Regions from separate parts of the Modestobacter sp. SSW1-42 genome, predicted to be linked through region 3. Evidence: predicted binding sites of a transcription regulator. Region 3 holds the regulator's gene; each other region holds the start of a gene.
What was found. Region 3 encodes LexA, which represses DNA repair genes until DNA is damaged. Its sites were predicted from a motif close to TCGAACANNTGTTCGA; they were not measured.
Positions count from the first base shown of each region.

Region 1: the regulator LexA is predicted to act here: its motif matches at 2,714-2,729, upstream of ACGBYP_RS18555 (DUF222 domain-containing protein).
Region 2: the regulator LexA is predicted to act here: its motif matches at 3,102-3,117, upstream of ACGBYP_RS09985 (DUF222 domain-containing protein).

Region 1 is NZ_JBISCA010000005.1:264,446-269,607, forward strand. It holds gene ACGBYP_RS18545 (DUF5925 domain-containing protein) at 1-722, shown strand, start outside; gene ACGBYP_RS18550 (DUF4234 domain-containing protein) at 789-1,310, opposite strand; gene ACGBYP_RS18555 (DUF222 domain-containing protein) at 1,491-2,696, opposite strand; gene ACGBYP_RS18560 (DUF4253 domain-containing protein) at 2,808-3,692, opposite strand; partial or broken gene ACGBYP_RS18565 (epoxide hydrolase N-terminal domain-containing protein) at 3,764-4,006, shown strand; gene ACGBYP_RS18570 (hypothetical protein) at 4,066-4,371, opposite strand; gene ACGBYP_RS18575 (hypothetical protein) at 4,498-4,641, shown strand; gene ACGBYP_RS18580 (putative bifunctional diguanylate cyclase/phosphodiesterase) at 4,631-5,162, opposite strand, start outside.
Region 2 is NZ_JBISCA010000002.1:952,645-957,806, reverse strand. It holds gene ACGBYP_RS10000 (hypothetical protein) at 18-464, shown strand; gene ACGBYP_RS09995 (M18 family aminopeptidase) at 469-1,752, opposite strand; gene ACGBYP_RS09990 (NAD(P)-dependent alcohol dehydrogenase) at 1,822-2,919, shown strand; gene ACGBYP_RS09985 (DUF222 domain-containing protein) at 3,121-4,587, shown strand; gene ACGBYP_RS09980 (dihydrofolate reductase family protein) at 4,701-5,162, shown strand, end outside.
Region 3 is NZ_JBISCA010000005.1:377,949-383,110, reverse strand. It holds gene hflX (GTPase HflX) at 1-488, shown strand, start outside; gene ACGBYP_RS19005 (phosphatase PAP2 family protein) at 599-1,327, shown strand; gene ACGBYP_RS19000 (hypothetical protein) at 1,299-2,366, shown strand; gene lexA (transcriptional repressor LexA) at 2,448-3,254, opposite strand; gene ACGBYP_RS18990 (LysM peptidoglycan-binding domain-containing protein) at 3,553-4,149, shown strand; gene nrdR (transcriptional regulator NrdR) at 4,438-4,938, shown strand; gene ACGBYP_RS18980 (vitamin B12-dependent ribonucleotide reductase) at 5,096-5,162, shown strand, end outside.

The sequences.
Region 1 (5,162 bases), 110 kb from region 3:
GCACGGTGCGGATGCGGTTCTGGTCGGCGTCGAAGGACGGCGACGGTTCGATGTCCTCCCGCGAGGTGACCGCACCCGGCTGGTCGGACGTGGTCGGCAACTACGCCGCGCGCACGGCGAGCCCGCTGGGCGCGCTGATGGCGATGCCGGACGTGGCCGGCCGGGCCGGACGGCTGGTGCTGTGGCACGGCGAGCCGGGCACCGGGAAGACGACGGCGGCGCGGGCGCTGAGCCGGGAGTGGTCGTCCTGGTGCCAGACGCACTACGTGACCGACCCGGAGCGGCTGTTCGAGGACCCGGGCTACCTGCTGGAGGTCGCCGGCGTCGACGGCGACCGCGGCGAGGACGACGACCAGCAGTGGCGGCTGGTGGTGGCCGAGGACTGCGACGAGTACCTGCGCACCGACGCCAAGCTGCGCGCCGGTGCGTCGCTGGGCCGCCTGCTCAACCTGTGCGACGGCATCCTGGGCCACGGCCTGCGGGTGGTCGTGCTGCTGACCACCAACGAGGACGTCGGCAGCCTGCACCCGGCGATCACCCGGCCGGGCCGCTGCCTGGGCAAGGTGGAGTTCGCCCGGCTGACGCACCCGGAGGCGCAGGCGTGGCTCGGCACCGCCGCGACCGCGCCGACCGGCGCCTCGACGCTGGCGGAGCTGTACGCGCTGCGCGAGGAGCGGGCCGACCTCACCGACCGGACACCGGACATCGGCGGCTACCTCTGACCAGGCGGGCGGAGACCGCGACGCCCCGCTCCCGTGGTCAGGAGCGGGGCGTCGAGCGGGATCGGATCAGCGGGCGCCCATGCTGCGCCAGTACGCGTTCAGCGCGCCGTTGGTCTTGATCAGCCAGACCAGCGGGCCGACCAGGATGATCCAGCCGAGCAGGACCCAGAGGCCGGTCGTGGCGCTGACCGGACGGGGCCGCCCCTGCCGGGCGTAGAGGTTGCCGACCTCGTTCGGGAGGACGAAGGGCGTCACCAGGCCGAGGGTGAAGATGTAGAGCACGAGACCGATGGCGCCGCCGACGCCCTCGCCGGAGTGCTGCTTCATCTCCTCGTGGGTCGCGAAGTGGTAGTAGAGGGCGTAGATGCCGAAGGTGATGAGGCTCAGGCCGAGCACCGCCCAGGTGCTGCGCACCTTGCCGACGGGGCCGAGCGGCCGGCCGTGGGGCGCGACGCCGTACTGCATGTGCTGCTGCGGAGCCGGGTGCTGCGGCTGCTGCCCGTAGCTGACGACCTGCTGCTGCGGCGCGTAGTGGGCGGGCGGCGGCGGGGCCGGCGCGTACATGGGCTTGACCGGCTGCTCTTCCATCGCGGACATCGTGGAACCCCCGTTCGAGGCCGCCGGCAGGTCCGACAGCGCCCGCCGACCGTAGAGCCGCGCAGCGTCACCCCGACGCTTCAGCGGACGGAGTCGTACCGGTTTCGACCCTTCTGTCACACCAGCCGCTCGCGACGCCGTGAAGGCCCTCGACCCGGGCACGTCGAGACGTCAGACCCGCAGCGCTGGTCCGATGACGATCTCGGTGTCGTCGGGGCGGTAGGTGCGCCATCGGCCGTCCGGTGGTCGTTCGACCCGGAACCCGTGGTGGACCTTCGTGTGGTGGCGTTCGCAGAGCAGCGCCGAGTTCTCCAGGCTGGTGTCGCCGTGGTCGCGAAGCCACTCGAGCTGGTGGTGGACGTCGCACCAGTGGGTGGGCGCGGAGCAGCCGGCGAAGACGCAGAGCCGGTCGCGGCGCTCGACCGCCCGGCGGATGTGCGCGGGGACCAGCCGCTTGGCCCGCCCGACGTCCAGCGGCAGCCCGTCGGCGTCCAGCACCATCCGGGAGACCCTGGCGTCGCAGGCCGCCCAGCGGGCCTGGGCCGCCGACAGCGTCGCGCCGAAGCCGGTCTCGGCGGCGTGTGGCGCGGTGCTCGGGTCGAGCAGGTCCTCGATGCCGATGGTGACGACGAGGTGCGGCTTCTCGCTGCGGAGGAACGGCAGGTGACCGCCGGCCAGTTGGTTGTCGCACAGCTGCACGAGCGCGTCGGCGTTCTGCTGGGCGCGGGTGCGGGTGTCGCCCTTCGGCCGGGCCGCCTGGACGATCGACTCCAGCGCCGCCTGGACCTTCTCCCCACCCACGGCGTCCAGGTCGAACCGGCCGGACACACTGCCGTCGGCGTGCTTGGCGATGGTCAGCCGGCGCCCCTCGGTGGGGTCGGGCTCGGGTCCGTCGGGGTCGAGGGCGGCCAGGTACATCTCGACGACCTCCGGGAGCCGGGCCGGCGCGTTGACCGCCGCCTCGGCCAGCGCCTCGTCGAAGCCACGCACGTCCACGCCCTGCGCCGCTGCCTGGGCCAGCCGCTCCGGTGTGGCCACCTGGGCCGCGACGCCCACCTGCTCGGCAGTGATGGCGCCGGCGGTGAACCCGGCCGTGACGGCCGGCAGGTGCTCGAGCGCCCGCCCGTCGGCCACCAGCCGGGACGCCGCCCTGGTCGACAGCCGACCGTGCCCGCGCAGCCACGACTGCATGGTCTTGAGCCCGTCGTGCTCGGCGGCGCCGGTCTTGTCGCACTCGCGCACGGTGCGGGTGATCTCGACCATGAGCGCGTTGTGCGCTCGCAGCAGAGGCGCCAGCCGCTCGAGCAGCTGGGGCCCGAACACCGGCGTCAGGTCGTCGGCCGCGAGGGAGTCCAGAGCCGACTGCAGCTCTCCCACGACACCTCCCGAGCCGTTCGAACACGTGTTCGAAGTCCATCGGTCCACCGACCATCGGACAAGCCGAACTCCCGGCTCAGAGCCTGGTCGGCCGCGTGCCCGCCGACCGACTCAGTCCCACCACAACCGCCAGACAGGGCGGTGCAGGAGCATGTGCGCCAGCCCGGTGAGCGTGTCGTCGCTCCCCAGCCACGCCCCGTCGCTCCCCTGCCACAGCGCATCGGGACAGAAGGCCGCGATCTCCGCCGCGAGCGACAGTGCGTGCGATTCATCGCGCGGCGGGTTCGGCACGAGCAGCGTGACGGTCGCGAAGGCCAGGCCGGCCACGACGACACCGAACCGGTCCTCCCAGCTGCGCAGCACGGCCGACACCTCCTCCGACTGCAGCCGGTTGATCGCGCCGCACCAGCCGATGGCGGCCACGGCGTCCGCCGGCCGCGGGCACCGCACCAGCCCGATCCGGGTGTTGGGGGCAGCAACCGATGCGGCGGCCACGACAGCCGGCTCGGCTGTCGACGGCAGCGACGGCGCACGACCGGGGAACTCCGCCCCGAACGGGGCGAGCGCCCGCTCGATCGCCGGGTGGACCGTCGGCCCGCCGATGGGGACGACGCTGTCCGTCCACCGCTCCCCGAGCAGCCCTTCCACGTCGACGGCGTCCACCGTGGCCAGGTCCACCGGGTACAGCTCGCCGGAGTCCCACGGCCGCGCCACCTCACCGGAGAGCGGCGTGAGCAGCAACGGCCACAGGCCGGTGGACGGGTACTGGTCCACCAGCCGACGCCAGGCCCGCACGGCGTCGGGGACGACGTCGTCGGTGAGCCACAGCGACGGCGAGGAGGCGGGCCGCCCCGGAGGCAGCCTGACACCTCCGAGCACCAGCGGCCCGAGCGGCGGGACCGGCGCCTCGCCGGCCGGGCCGCCGGTGAGCAGCGGGACGTCGATGGCCGGGCTCAGCAGCCCGAACGGGTCGTGGGAGCGACGGAAGATCGGCATGGCCCGAGCCTGCCGAAGTCCCACGACAGCCGAGGTGCTCTGTCCACAGGCGGGCCGCGAGGCTGCCCGCCATGGACGCCGCTCCGTCGCTCGTCGAGCAGGCCGTGCTCGACGACCTCCGCCGCCGCCTGCAGGCCTGGCGCCCCGTCGACCTCACCGGCACAGCAGGTCGGGACCGCAGCACCGAGCCCACCCACCTCGCCGACCTGCTCAGCACCTGGGCCACCGACCACGGCTGGCGTCCGCACGAGGAGCGGATCCGCGCCCTGCCGTGGGAGCGCACCGCACGCATGCGCCTGGTGCACCAGCGCGCGGCCGACCCCGACGCCATCGCCGTCGTCCTGCTGCACAGCTGGCCCGACTCGGTGCTGCGCTACGAGCGGGCCCTCCCGCTGCCGACATGGCGGGGGTCGTGGCCGAGGCGATGGCCGAGCTCGGGCACGAACGCCACGCCGTCTCCGGCGGCGACATCGGCCGCGGCGTCGCCACCGCGCTGGCCGCCCGGCACCCCGACCGAGGGCGCGTACATGCCCGAGCAGTCGACCCGGCCGCACACGCCGGCCGTCGCGCTCGGCGACTCCCCCGCCGGACTGGCGGCCTGGATCGTGGAGGAGCTGCGCGCGTGGAGCGACTGCGGCGGCGACGTCGAGTCGGTGTTCCCGCGCGAGCAGCTGCTCACCCGGGTCACCGCCTACTGGGTGACCGGGGCGATCGGGACGTCGTTCGCGCCCTACGCCCGGCAGAGCCCGCCGACCGGCCGGATCGACGTCCCGACCGTGGTCAGCCAGTTCCCGCGCACGACCTCGTGCAGGCGCCGCGCTCGGTCGCCGCGGCGCAGTTCGACCTGCGGGTGTTCGAGCACGGGAGCGCGGGTGGCCACTTCGCCGCGTGGGAGCGCCCCGAGGAGTTCGTCGGCTTCGTCCCGACGGCGGTGGCGCTCAGCCGCTGACGGCGAGCCGGCGGGCGGGCACCGGGCGGGCGGCGAGCTCCGCGGCCAGCACCGGCAGCGGCATCGGGCGGCCGTGCAGCCAGCCCTGGCCGAAGGTGCAGTCGAGACTGCGCAGCAGGTCGGCCTGGTCGGCGGTCTCGATGCCCTCGGCGACGATGTCGAGGCCGAGCGCTCCGGCGAGGTCGACGATGCTGCGCAGCATCTGCGCCCGCCGCACCGAACTGGTGATGGTGGCGGTGAAGGACGAATCGACCTTGAGGACGTCGACGGGCAGGGTGTCGAGCCGGCTGAAGGACGAGTAGCCGGTACCGAAGTCGTCCAGGGCGACCCGGATGCCGAGGCCGCGCAGGGTGTGCAGCGCGGCGACCGCGACCTCCGAGTCGGCCTCCAGCAGGCTCTCGGTCACCTCGAGCACGACCTCCTCGGCCGGCCAGCCGGTCTCCTCCAGGACGGCGGCGACGCGCTCGGGGTAGCCGGGGTCGCACAGCTCGAGGCCGGACACGTTGACCCCCAGCCGCAGC
Region 2 (5,162 bases), on a different contig from region 3:
CGGGCGACACTGGCGCCATGGCCACCACCCCCGCCCACCCGCGCCTGCCCCGACGGACGGCGCTGGTGCTGGCCCTGCCGGTGGCCGTGCTGCTGGGCGGCTGCTCGTCGGGCGAGGAGCCGCCGGTCGCGCCGGCGCCGTCCACGCCGGGGGCCAGCTCGTCCGCAGCGGCCGCGACCCCGTCGGCCACGCCCTCCGCCGACGCCGCCGCGGCGGCGCCGACCTGCCCGGACGCCGCCGTCCTGGCCGCCGTGTCGCCCAGCCAGGCGCCGGGCGTGCGGCTGACCGACCCGGTGTGCTCGGGCAGCTGGGCGGTGATCGGCACCTCCGGGCCGACCTCCGGGCCGGTCGTGCAGGTCTTCCACCACGCCGACGGCGCGTGGCAGCCGGCCGACCGGGACGCCGTGTGCGCCGCCGGCGAGCTGCCGGCCGACCTCGAGCCCGGCGTCTGCCAGGCCGGCTGACGGCTCAGTCGGCGAAGCAGGCCGTCAGGGCGCCGACCATCAGCGGGACGTCGAGGGCCGAGGCCAGCTCGCGGCAGGAGTGCATCGCCAGCATCGGGGCGCCGATGTCGACGGTCGGGATGCCCAGCCGGGTGGCGGTCAGCGGGCCGATCGTGCTGCCCGAGGGCAGGTCGGCGCGGGTGACGAACCACTGCACGGGCACCCCGGCGTCCGCGGCCCGCTCGGCGAACCAGCCGCTGGAGGCCGCGTCGGTGGCGTAGGCCTGGTTGGCGTTGACCTTGAGCACCGGGCCGCCGCCGAGCTGGGGCCGGTGGTCGGGCTCGTGCCGGTCGGAGCGGGTCGGGTGCACCGCGTGCGCCATGTCCGCCGACACCAGCCGGGAGCGGGCGATGGCGCGGGGCAGGGCCTGGGCGTCGCCGGCGTCGGTGACCGCGACCAGCCGGCCGACCACGTCCTCGAGGAAGCTGCCGCGCGCGCCGGACATCGAGCCGCTGCCCACCTCCTCGTGGTCGTTGCAGACCAGCAGCTGGGTGCGCGCGCCGGACGGGGCGGCCAGCAGCGCGGTGAGCCCGGAGTGGCAGCAGGCCAGGTCGTCGAGCCGGGGCGCGGCGACCCACGTGCCGTCGGCGCCGGCGACCCCGGCCGGCTGCGTGTCGGCGAGCACCAGGTCGTGCCCGACGACGTCCTCGGTGGCCACGCCGACGGCGGTCGCCACGGCGTCCCGCAGGCCCGGTTCGGTGCCGAGGTCGCGCGACCAGACCGGCACCAGCTCGCGCTGGGGGTCCAGCGTCAGGCCGTCGCGCACGCTGCGGTCGAGGTGGATCGCCAGCGACGGCAGCCGCAGCGGCGCCCCGGGCAGCCGGACCAGCGCCGTCGCCCCGCCCCGGAGCGCGACCCGGCCGGCCACGGTGAGCTCGCGGTCGAGCCAGGTGTGCCACAGCCCGCCGCCGTAGGGCTCGACGCCGACCAGCCGGTACCCGGCCTGCCGGACGTCGGAGTGCGGGCGGACCTTGAACGTCGGGGAGTCGGTGTGCGCCCCGACCAGCCGCAGCCCGGCCTCGGCGAGGGGGGCGGTGCCCACCCGGAAGGCGATCAGGCTGCCGTGCCGGACGACGAAGTGCTCCCCGCCCGCTGCGAGCTCCCACCGGTCGGCCTCGGCGAGCTCGGTGAACCCGGCGGCGCGCAGCCGGCGGGCCAGCTCGGCGACCGCGTGGAACGGCGACGGTGAGGCGTCGACGAAGGCCCGCAGGTCGTTCCCGAGGGCGAGCGCGTCAGTGGTCTCCGGCATGCGGCCATCCTGCCCAACGGGACGGCGTCCGGTGCGGTGGGTCGCCGGTCGGACCCGGACACTCGTAGCGTGGCCGTCCGCCGTGACGCCCCGCCCGCCCCCGTGACACGCCAGGAGACCCACCACGTGCTGACCGTCAACGCCCGCTCCACCGCCTCCTCCGGCGCCCCGTTCACCGCGACCACCATCGAGCGCCGCGACCTGGGCCCGCACGACGTGCTGATCGACATCGCCTACGCCGGCATCTGCCACTCCGACATCCACACCGCGCGGGGCGAGTGGGGGCAGACCCTGTTCCCGCTCACCCCCGGCCACGAGATCGCCGGCACCGTCTCCGCCGTCGGCTCCGAGGTCACCCGGTTCGCCGTCGGCGACCGCGCCGGCGTCGGCTGCATGGTCGACAGCTGCCGCGAGTGCGAGCACTGCCTGGCCGGTGAGGAGCAGTACTGCCTGAAGGGCTTCACCGACACCTACGGCGCGATCGGCAAGGACGGCCGGCCCACGGAGGGCGGCTACTCCGAGAAGATCGTCGTCGACGAGGCCTACACGCTGCACATCCCCGACGGCATGGGCCTCGACGTCGCCGCCCCGCTGCTGTGTGCCGGCATCACGCTGTACTCGCCGCTGCGCCACTGGGACGCCGGCCCCGGCAAGCGGGTCGGCATCGTGGGCCTCGGCGGGCTCGGCCACGTCGGCGTGAAGATCGCCGCCGCCATGGGTGCCGAGGTCGTCGTGCTCAGCCAGTCGCTGAAGAAGCAGGAGGACGGGCTGCGCCTGGGTGCCAGCGCCTACTTCGCGACCAGCGACCCGGACACGTTCACCTCGCAGGCCAACACCTTCGACCTGATCGTCTCCACGATCTCCGCGAACGTCGACATGGGCGCCTACCTGGGCCTGCTCAAGCTGGACGGCGCGCTGGTCAACGTCGGCCTGCCCGAGGAGCCGCTGCAGGTGCCGGCCTTCCCGCTGCTGGGCGGGCGGCGCAGCCTGGCCGGCTCGATGATCGGTGGCATCCGCGAGACCCAGGAGATGCTCGACTTCTGCGCGGAGCACAGCGTCGGCGCCGACGTCGAGGTCATCTCCGCCGACCAGATCGACGAGGCCTACGAGCGGGTCGTCGCCAGCGACGTCCGCTACCGCTTCGTCATCGACACCGCGACGCTCTGAGGGCGCCAGCCGTGGGGACGACGCCGTTCGGCGGCGTCCCCACGGTCGGTCCGGCAGACTCGGGCAACTCTCCCTGGGCCTCGGCCAGCGCCAGGTCCCACGCCTCCTGCCAGGTGGCCTCGACGTCGGTCAGCTCGCCGCGCAGACGGCGCTCGTCCGCGGCAGCCCAGAACTGTCGTACCTCGAACGCATGTTCGACCCATGACGTCGACCGCCCACCTACCGCGCCCCCGTGGGCAGGTGGTCGAGGACTGGTCGGAGCTGCCTGACCGGTCGGTGTGGCCGCAGGAGTGGCTGGCCGACGAACTTCGGGTGCTGCAGCGCCGTCGGGCCGTGGACGCCGCGGAGGAAGCCGAGCTGATCCTGGGCCTGGCCGCGCAACGTCCTGCGACCGCCGATCCCGACGGCCCAGGTGCGCGGCGGCCGGGCTGGACGGCGGACGGAGAGCCGGGGGTCAGCGAGTTCTTCGTGGCCGAGCTGTCGGTGGTCCTGAACCTCGGGCGTGGGACGGCCGCGCACCGGCTGAAGCGGGCGCTGACCTGGCGGTACAAGCTGCCCGCCACCTTCGCCGCGCTCAAGGCCGGGGAGATCGACGAGCGCCGGGCCGACGCCCTCGCGGACGTGCTCGCCCACACCTCCGCCGACATCGCCGGCCAGGTCGAGGACGCGCTCCTGCCCGGGGCCTGCGACCTGTCGGTGTACCGCCTGCGTGACCGGGCCACCGCGCTGCTGCTGCAGCTGGACACCGCTGCCGCAGAGGAGCGCCGCAAGGACGCCGAACGCACCGCCGACGTCCGCGTGTACCCCAGCGGGGTCGAGGGCCGGGCGACGCTGGCGGCCGACCTGCCCACCGACGAGGCCGCCGAGTGCCACGACCTCGTCGACCAGCTGGCCCGCATGCTCGAAGCCGACGGCGACGCACGACCCATCGGACAGCTGCGCGCCCATGTGCTCTCGGCGCTCATCCGGCGCGCGGCCGACAACGGCCTGCCGCAGGTCTCCGCCGACGTCCGCATCACCGCCGGCCTCGACTGCCTCACCGGCGCCAGCACCGCGCCCGGCGAGGTCAACGGCCTGCCCATCACCGCAGCCCACCTGCGCGAGCTGCTGGCCCGCGTCGGCGCCCTCGGCCTCACCGCCCCCGACGGCGGCACCCTGACCTACGCCATCACCGGCCCCGACGGCCGGCTGCTGGCCACCATGACCCCCGCCGAGCTGATCCGCCTCGCTCGCCGCGCCTGCGGTGAGCATCGGGACCGCGGGTCGTGCAGCTGCCCGGTCCTCGGACCACCGCCGCCGACCGACGCCTACGCGCCCACCGACCGGCAGTGCGCGTTCGTCACCACCCGCGACCAACGCTGCCGGTTCCCCAACTGCGGCCAACGCACCGGCTGGGCCGACCTCGACCACGTGCACCCCCACGCCGACGGCGGGGTCACCGACTGCACCAACCTGTGCTGCCTGTGCCGCTCCCACCACCGACTCAAGACCTTCGCCCGCGGCTGGCACTTCCGGCTCACCGACGACGGCACCCTGCACGTCACGACACCCTCGGGCGTCACCCGCACCACCCGACCGCCCGGACTCCGCCCACCACCTCCGAGTGTGCTGATCGACAGACCTCCGCCGACGCAGCCGCCGCCGGCAGACGACCCGCCGCCCCCCTGACCCGACCACCACGGCACGGCGCCCGTCGGCGTGCCGTGGTGCGCCGTCCACCGATGAGTTCGGCGACCGCGCCCGGTCCTGCCCCCGTCACCACGCCGTCGAGAGGGAGTCCGATGCGTCAGGTCGTGCTCTACCAGCTGATGTCGCTCGACGGGGTCGCCGAGGAGCCGAGCGACTGGGTGTTCGAGGTCGACGACGAGCTCGTCGCCCACCTCGGGCACGTCATCGGGCGCCAGGACGACGTCCTGCTGGGCCGCCGCACCTACGACCACTGGGCCGGGTACTGGCCGAGCTCGGACGTGCAGCCGTTCGCCGACTTCGTCAACGGCGTCCGCAAGCACGTGGTCACGTCCACCCCGCTGTCGCAGCCGTGGGCGAACAGCACCGTGGTCGACGGGCCGGTGACCGAGCACGTGGCCGCCCTGAGGCAGCGGGACGGCGGCGACATCGGGGTGCACGGCAGTGCCACCCTGGCCCGCTCCCTGCTGCGGGCCGGGCTGGTCGACGAGCTGCAGCTGGTGGTCGCCCCCACCCTCGCCGGTCGCGGGCGGCGGCTCTTCGCCGACGACGAGGAG
Region 3 (5,162 bases):
CGCACCAGCTCGTCGACGCGTTCCGGTCGACGCTGGAGGAGGTGGCGGCCAGCGACCTGCTGCTGCACATCGTCGACGGGTCCGACCCCGACCCGCTGGGCCAGATCAACGCCGTTCACGTCGTGCTCAACGACATCGACGCGTCCTCGGTCCCCGAGCTGATCGTGGTCAACAAGGTCGACGCGATGAGCGAGGAGGACGTGCTCCTGCTCCGTCAGGCGCTGCCCGGCGCGGTGTGGGTCTCGGCCTGCACCGGCGAGGGCATCGAGGCGCTGCGCGACATCATCGCCGCGCGGCTGCCGCACCCCGCGGTCCACGTCGAGGTGCTGGTGCCCTACGACCGGGGCGACCTGGTCGCCCGGGTGCACCGCGACGGTGAGGTGCTCGAGGAGGTCCACGAGGCCGAGGGCACCCGGCTGGTGGCCCAGGTCGACGCCGGCCTGGCCGCCCTGCTGGAGCAGTACCCCGCGCCGGCCCTCGAGGCCTGAGCGAGGACCCTGCTGCCCGCCCCGGCAGCGGGACGACAGGGCCGTGCCGCACTGCGGCACGGCCCTGTCGCGTCTCCGGGGCCGGCCGTCGGGGCCGGTACGGTGACGCGGTGGCCAGGAGCGGAGCGTCGCGACCGCTGACCCGGCCCGGGGACGCCGCCGCGCCGGTCACCGGCACCGGCCGGCCGCCGTGGTGGCTGCTCGGCGCCGCCGCCGTCGTCCTGGTGGCGGTCACCGTCGACCTGCTCGCCGGGGGCGTCCTGGAGGCGCTGGACCTGCGGGTGTCCACCGTCGTCGACCGCTGGGACCTGCGCGACTCCGCCGCCTACTGGCCGGTCTGGGTGTTCACCCAGGCCGGGGGGCGCGGCACGGTGCTGGTCCTGCTGGCCGCCCTCGTCGCCTGGACCGCGGTCCGCCGGCGCACCTACGTCCCCGCGCTGCGCATCGTCGTGGCGCTGGTGCTGCTCACCGCCGTCGTCTACGCGTTCAAGTGGGGCACCGGGCGGACCGCCCCCGAGTACCCCGGCTCGTTCTTCCACCGGGGCGGCGGCAGCTACCCGTCCGGTCACGTGGCCAACGCGGCCCTGATGTGGGGGGTGGCCCGCTGGCAGGCCGTGGAGTTCGGGCTGCCGCCTTGGGTGCAACGGGCCTGCTGGCTGCTCGCCGTCGTCGGGCCGTTCGTCACCGGCGTCACGATGGTCGCGCTGAACTTCCACTGGGTCACCGACGTGGTGGCCGGGCTGGCCGTCGGCGTGCTGCTCTTGGGCGTGGTTCATGCGATCGACGCGCTGCCGGTGTCACGCTGGGCCCGTGCCAGAGCGGGCCGACAGCAGGGTTGACCGCGCCCGCCGCCGGACCCGGGTGGCCGGGGCGGCGCTGAGCGCACCCCTGGGCGCCCTGGCCGTGCTGCTGCCGGCGACCCCCGCCGCCGCCGACGACACCTACGGCGCGCCCACGACCCGGTGCGAGATCACCGACGAGCGGCTGCCGGAGATCTCCGGGCTGGTCGGGGTCGGGAACGCGATGCTCGCGATGAACGACGGCGGTGACCAGGCCGAGGTCTACGTGCTCGACGGCGCCTGCGCGGTCGGCGAGGTGCGCACCGCCGCGGTCGACCCCTACGACCCCGAGGACCTGGCGCTCGGCGCCGACGGCACCGTGTGGCTGGCCGACATCGGCGACAACGACCAGCAGCGGGAGACGGTCGCGCTGATCGGCCTGCGTCCCGACGGCAGCAGCACGCTCACCCGGCTCACCTACCCCGACGGCCCCCACGACGCCGAGGCGCTGCTGCTGGCCCCGGACGGGACGCCGTACCTGGTGACCAAGGAGGTGCTCGGCGCCAGCTCGGTCTACCGGCCGGCCGAGCCGCTGGCCGACGGGGTGACGCTGCCGATGACCCGCGTGCTCGGGATGGGCTTCACGCTCACCGGCACGCCCGGGGGACCGGTCGGGCGCGCCGGACAGCTGCTGGTCACCGGCGGCGCGGTCTCCGCCGACGGGCAGCGCATCGCGTTGCGCACCTACACCGACGCCTACGTGTGGCCGCTGGCCGACTCCGACGTCGCGGGGGCGCTGAGCGGGCCGCCGGTGCGGGTGGCGCTGCCGGACTCCCCGCAGGGCGAGGCGATCGCCTTCGCCGGCAACGACCGCGACCTGCTGGTGACCAGCGAGGACCTGCCGGCCGTCGTCACGCTGGTGCCGGTGGCCGCCGCCGCGGCCCCCGCCCCGGCCACGGACGCCGCTCCGGACGACGCCGCTGCCGCACCGCTGGACCTGGGGGGCGGCGTCAGCCCGGTCACCGCGGGGCTGATCGCGGCCGCCGTGGCCACGCTGCTGGTCTGGATCGGCGGCCGGCTCCGCCGTCGGCAGGGCTGAGCGAGGACCTCCTCGCCCCCCCCCGCCTCCTCTCAGGGGCCGCTTCGAGCCTGCGAGGAGTGGGGGAGAGGGCGTCCTCGCTCAGACCCGGCGCAGGACGGTGACGACGCGGCCGAGGACGGTGGCGTCGTCGCCCGGGATCGGCTCGTAGGCCGGGTTGTGCGGTATCAGCCAGACGTGCCCGTCGCGGCGCTTGTAGGTCTTGACGGTGGCCTCGCCGTCGATCATCGCGGCGACGATCTCGCCGTTCTCCGCGGTCGGCTGCTGCCGGACGACGACCCAGTCGCCGTCGCAGATGGCGGCCTCGACCATGGAGTCACCGGCGACCTTGAGCATGAAGAGCGTGCCGTCGCCGACCAGCTCGCGGGGCAGCGGGAACACGTCCTCCACGGCCTGCTCGGCCAGCACCGGGCCACCGGCGGCGATCCGGCCGACCAGCGGCACGTACGTGGGGGTGGGGGTGGTCTCGTCGGTGCCGGTCGCGGCGGTCGGCGTCTCGGCCGGGGACTCGGTCATCACGCTGGTCTCGCCCGGCATGCGGACGTCGAGGGCGCGGGGCCGGTTCGGGTCACGCCGCAGCCAGCCCTTGCGCTGCAGCACCGAGAGCTGGTGGGCCACCGAGGACGCCGACGACAGGCCCACGGCCTCGCCGATCTCGCGCACGGAGGGCGGGTAGCCGCGGCGGTCGATGGAGTCGCGGATGACCTCCAGCACGCGGCGCTGGCGCTGGGTCAGGCCGTCGCCGGCCTCCCCGCGCTCGGGGAACTCGCGGACGGCGGCGACCGCTCCGCTCCCCGCGGTGGTGGCGTCGGTGCCAGGGGCGTCGGTCGTCGTGCGGCTGCGCCGCGAGGACCTCGTGCCTCCTGCCGTGGGGCCGTCGGCCGCCATGTGTCCTCCTCGTCCGGCTGCCGGGGCAGCAGTTCCCGGTCGCTGCCCGGCACCGGAGGGCCGGGAGCAGTCCGGTCAGCGATCTCGGGTGCACGGTAGCGGGTCACACCGGTGTAGTTCAAACACCTGTTCGAAGGAGTCGCGCGTCCAGGGGTGGACTTGTCGGAGGGATGCGGTAGACATCGCACAGACGTTCGAATCGAACAGGCGTTCGAGGCGGCCGCTGCCTCGGGGGGACCGCCTGGGCGCACCGGGCGTCCGACGACGTCCCACCGCCAGACCTCCAGGAGTGCCCCCGATGGTCAGCCCACAGCTCGACACCCCCGTCCTCTCCGTGGTGCCCGTCCCCCCGGTCCCCGCCGCGCCCGTGCGACGGCCGGCCAGGCCCGTCGCCCGGGTGGCGCCGTCGTGCTCCGAGCCGCTCGCCGGCCGGGGGCCGCAGCCGGTCGCCCCGGTCACCGGGCGCCGCGACCCGGTGCGCCCCGGCGCCCGGCCGGCCCGGCTCGACGGCCTCGCCGCCGGCCGTCCCGTCCGGGGTGGCTGCGCGGTCGAGGCGCGCCCCGTCGTGCGGGTGCGCCGCCGGGGTGTCGACCGGCCGCCGCCGGCGCCGCTGCGGCTCACCGCCCGTGGCCGGCGGGTCGTCGCCGGGCTGTCGATGGCGATCGGGCTGTCGGTCGCCGCGGCCACCGTCGTCACCGTCGAGCTCGGGCGCGAGACCGGACTGCAGCTGGCCGGCTCGAGCACCGTCGTGGTGCGGTACGGCGACACGCTGTGGTCCATCGCGCGCGACGTCGCCCCCGACGAGGACCCCCGCGCCGTGGTCGACGCCATCGTCGAGCTGAACGGTCTGTACAGCGTCGACCTGATGCCCGGCGCGGAGCTCCAACTGCCCTGAGCCGCGCTCCGGCGACCCTGGGTCACACCGTCTCCCGGCGTGGCGTGGCGAAGTGCCTGGTGCGGGCGGTGCTGCTGCGACGAGGGGCGACGCGCCGGACCCCAGGGGTTGCACCTGTAGTGGTGCGGGGCTAACCTCACCCCAACATCTTGTGTGACAGAGGTGTAGTTCTTCTCCACAGGCGCTTCCCCAGGTCAGCCCCAGGACATCCACCGGATGTCCCCCGGGCGGTCCACAGGAGACGTCACCACGGTCGCCCCGGCGGCCCGCCGATCGAGGAGGTGCCCGGTGCGCTGTCCGTTCTGCCACAGCCCTGACAGCCGGGTCGTCGACTCGCGGGAGACCGACGAGGGCGCCACCACACGCCGCCGTCGGTCGTGCCCGGTCTGCGGCCGCCGGTTCACCACCGTGGAGGAGCCGGTGCTCGCCGTCGTCAAGCGCAGCGGCGTCAGCGAGCCCTTCGACCGCAACAAGGTCATCGCCGGCGTGCGCCGGGCGTGCCAGGGGCGCCCGGTCGACGAGGGGCAGCTCGCCGTCCTCGCCGCCAAGGTCGAGGACGCCGTACGGGCCACCGGTGCCGCCGAGGTCCCCAGCAACGAGGTCGGCCTGGCCATCCTCGGGCCACTGCGCTACCTCGACGAGGTCGCCTACCTCCGCTTCGCCAGCGTCTACCGCTCCTTCTCCTCCGCGGCCGACTTCGAGAAGGAGATCGCCGAGCTCAAGCGGCTCCGGCCCGAGGTCGCCGACAACGGTCCACCCGGCGACGACGCCGGGTCGCCGGCCGGCTGACGCCCCGCCCGCCTGCCGCGCACCGCCTGCCCGCTCCGCAGCTCACCGCCCGCCCACCCGGGCCCGCCCGCACCGCCGGGCACCTCCACCACCGGCTCCCGGCAACCGCCGACTCAGCAGCCATCCAGTTCAGCACGCCTCACCAGGGGAGCACGCTTTGACCGAGACAGCCGACCGCCTCTCTCCCAGCCGGAACCGCCGCACCGCAGGCAAGGCCCCCGTCC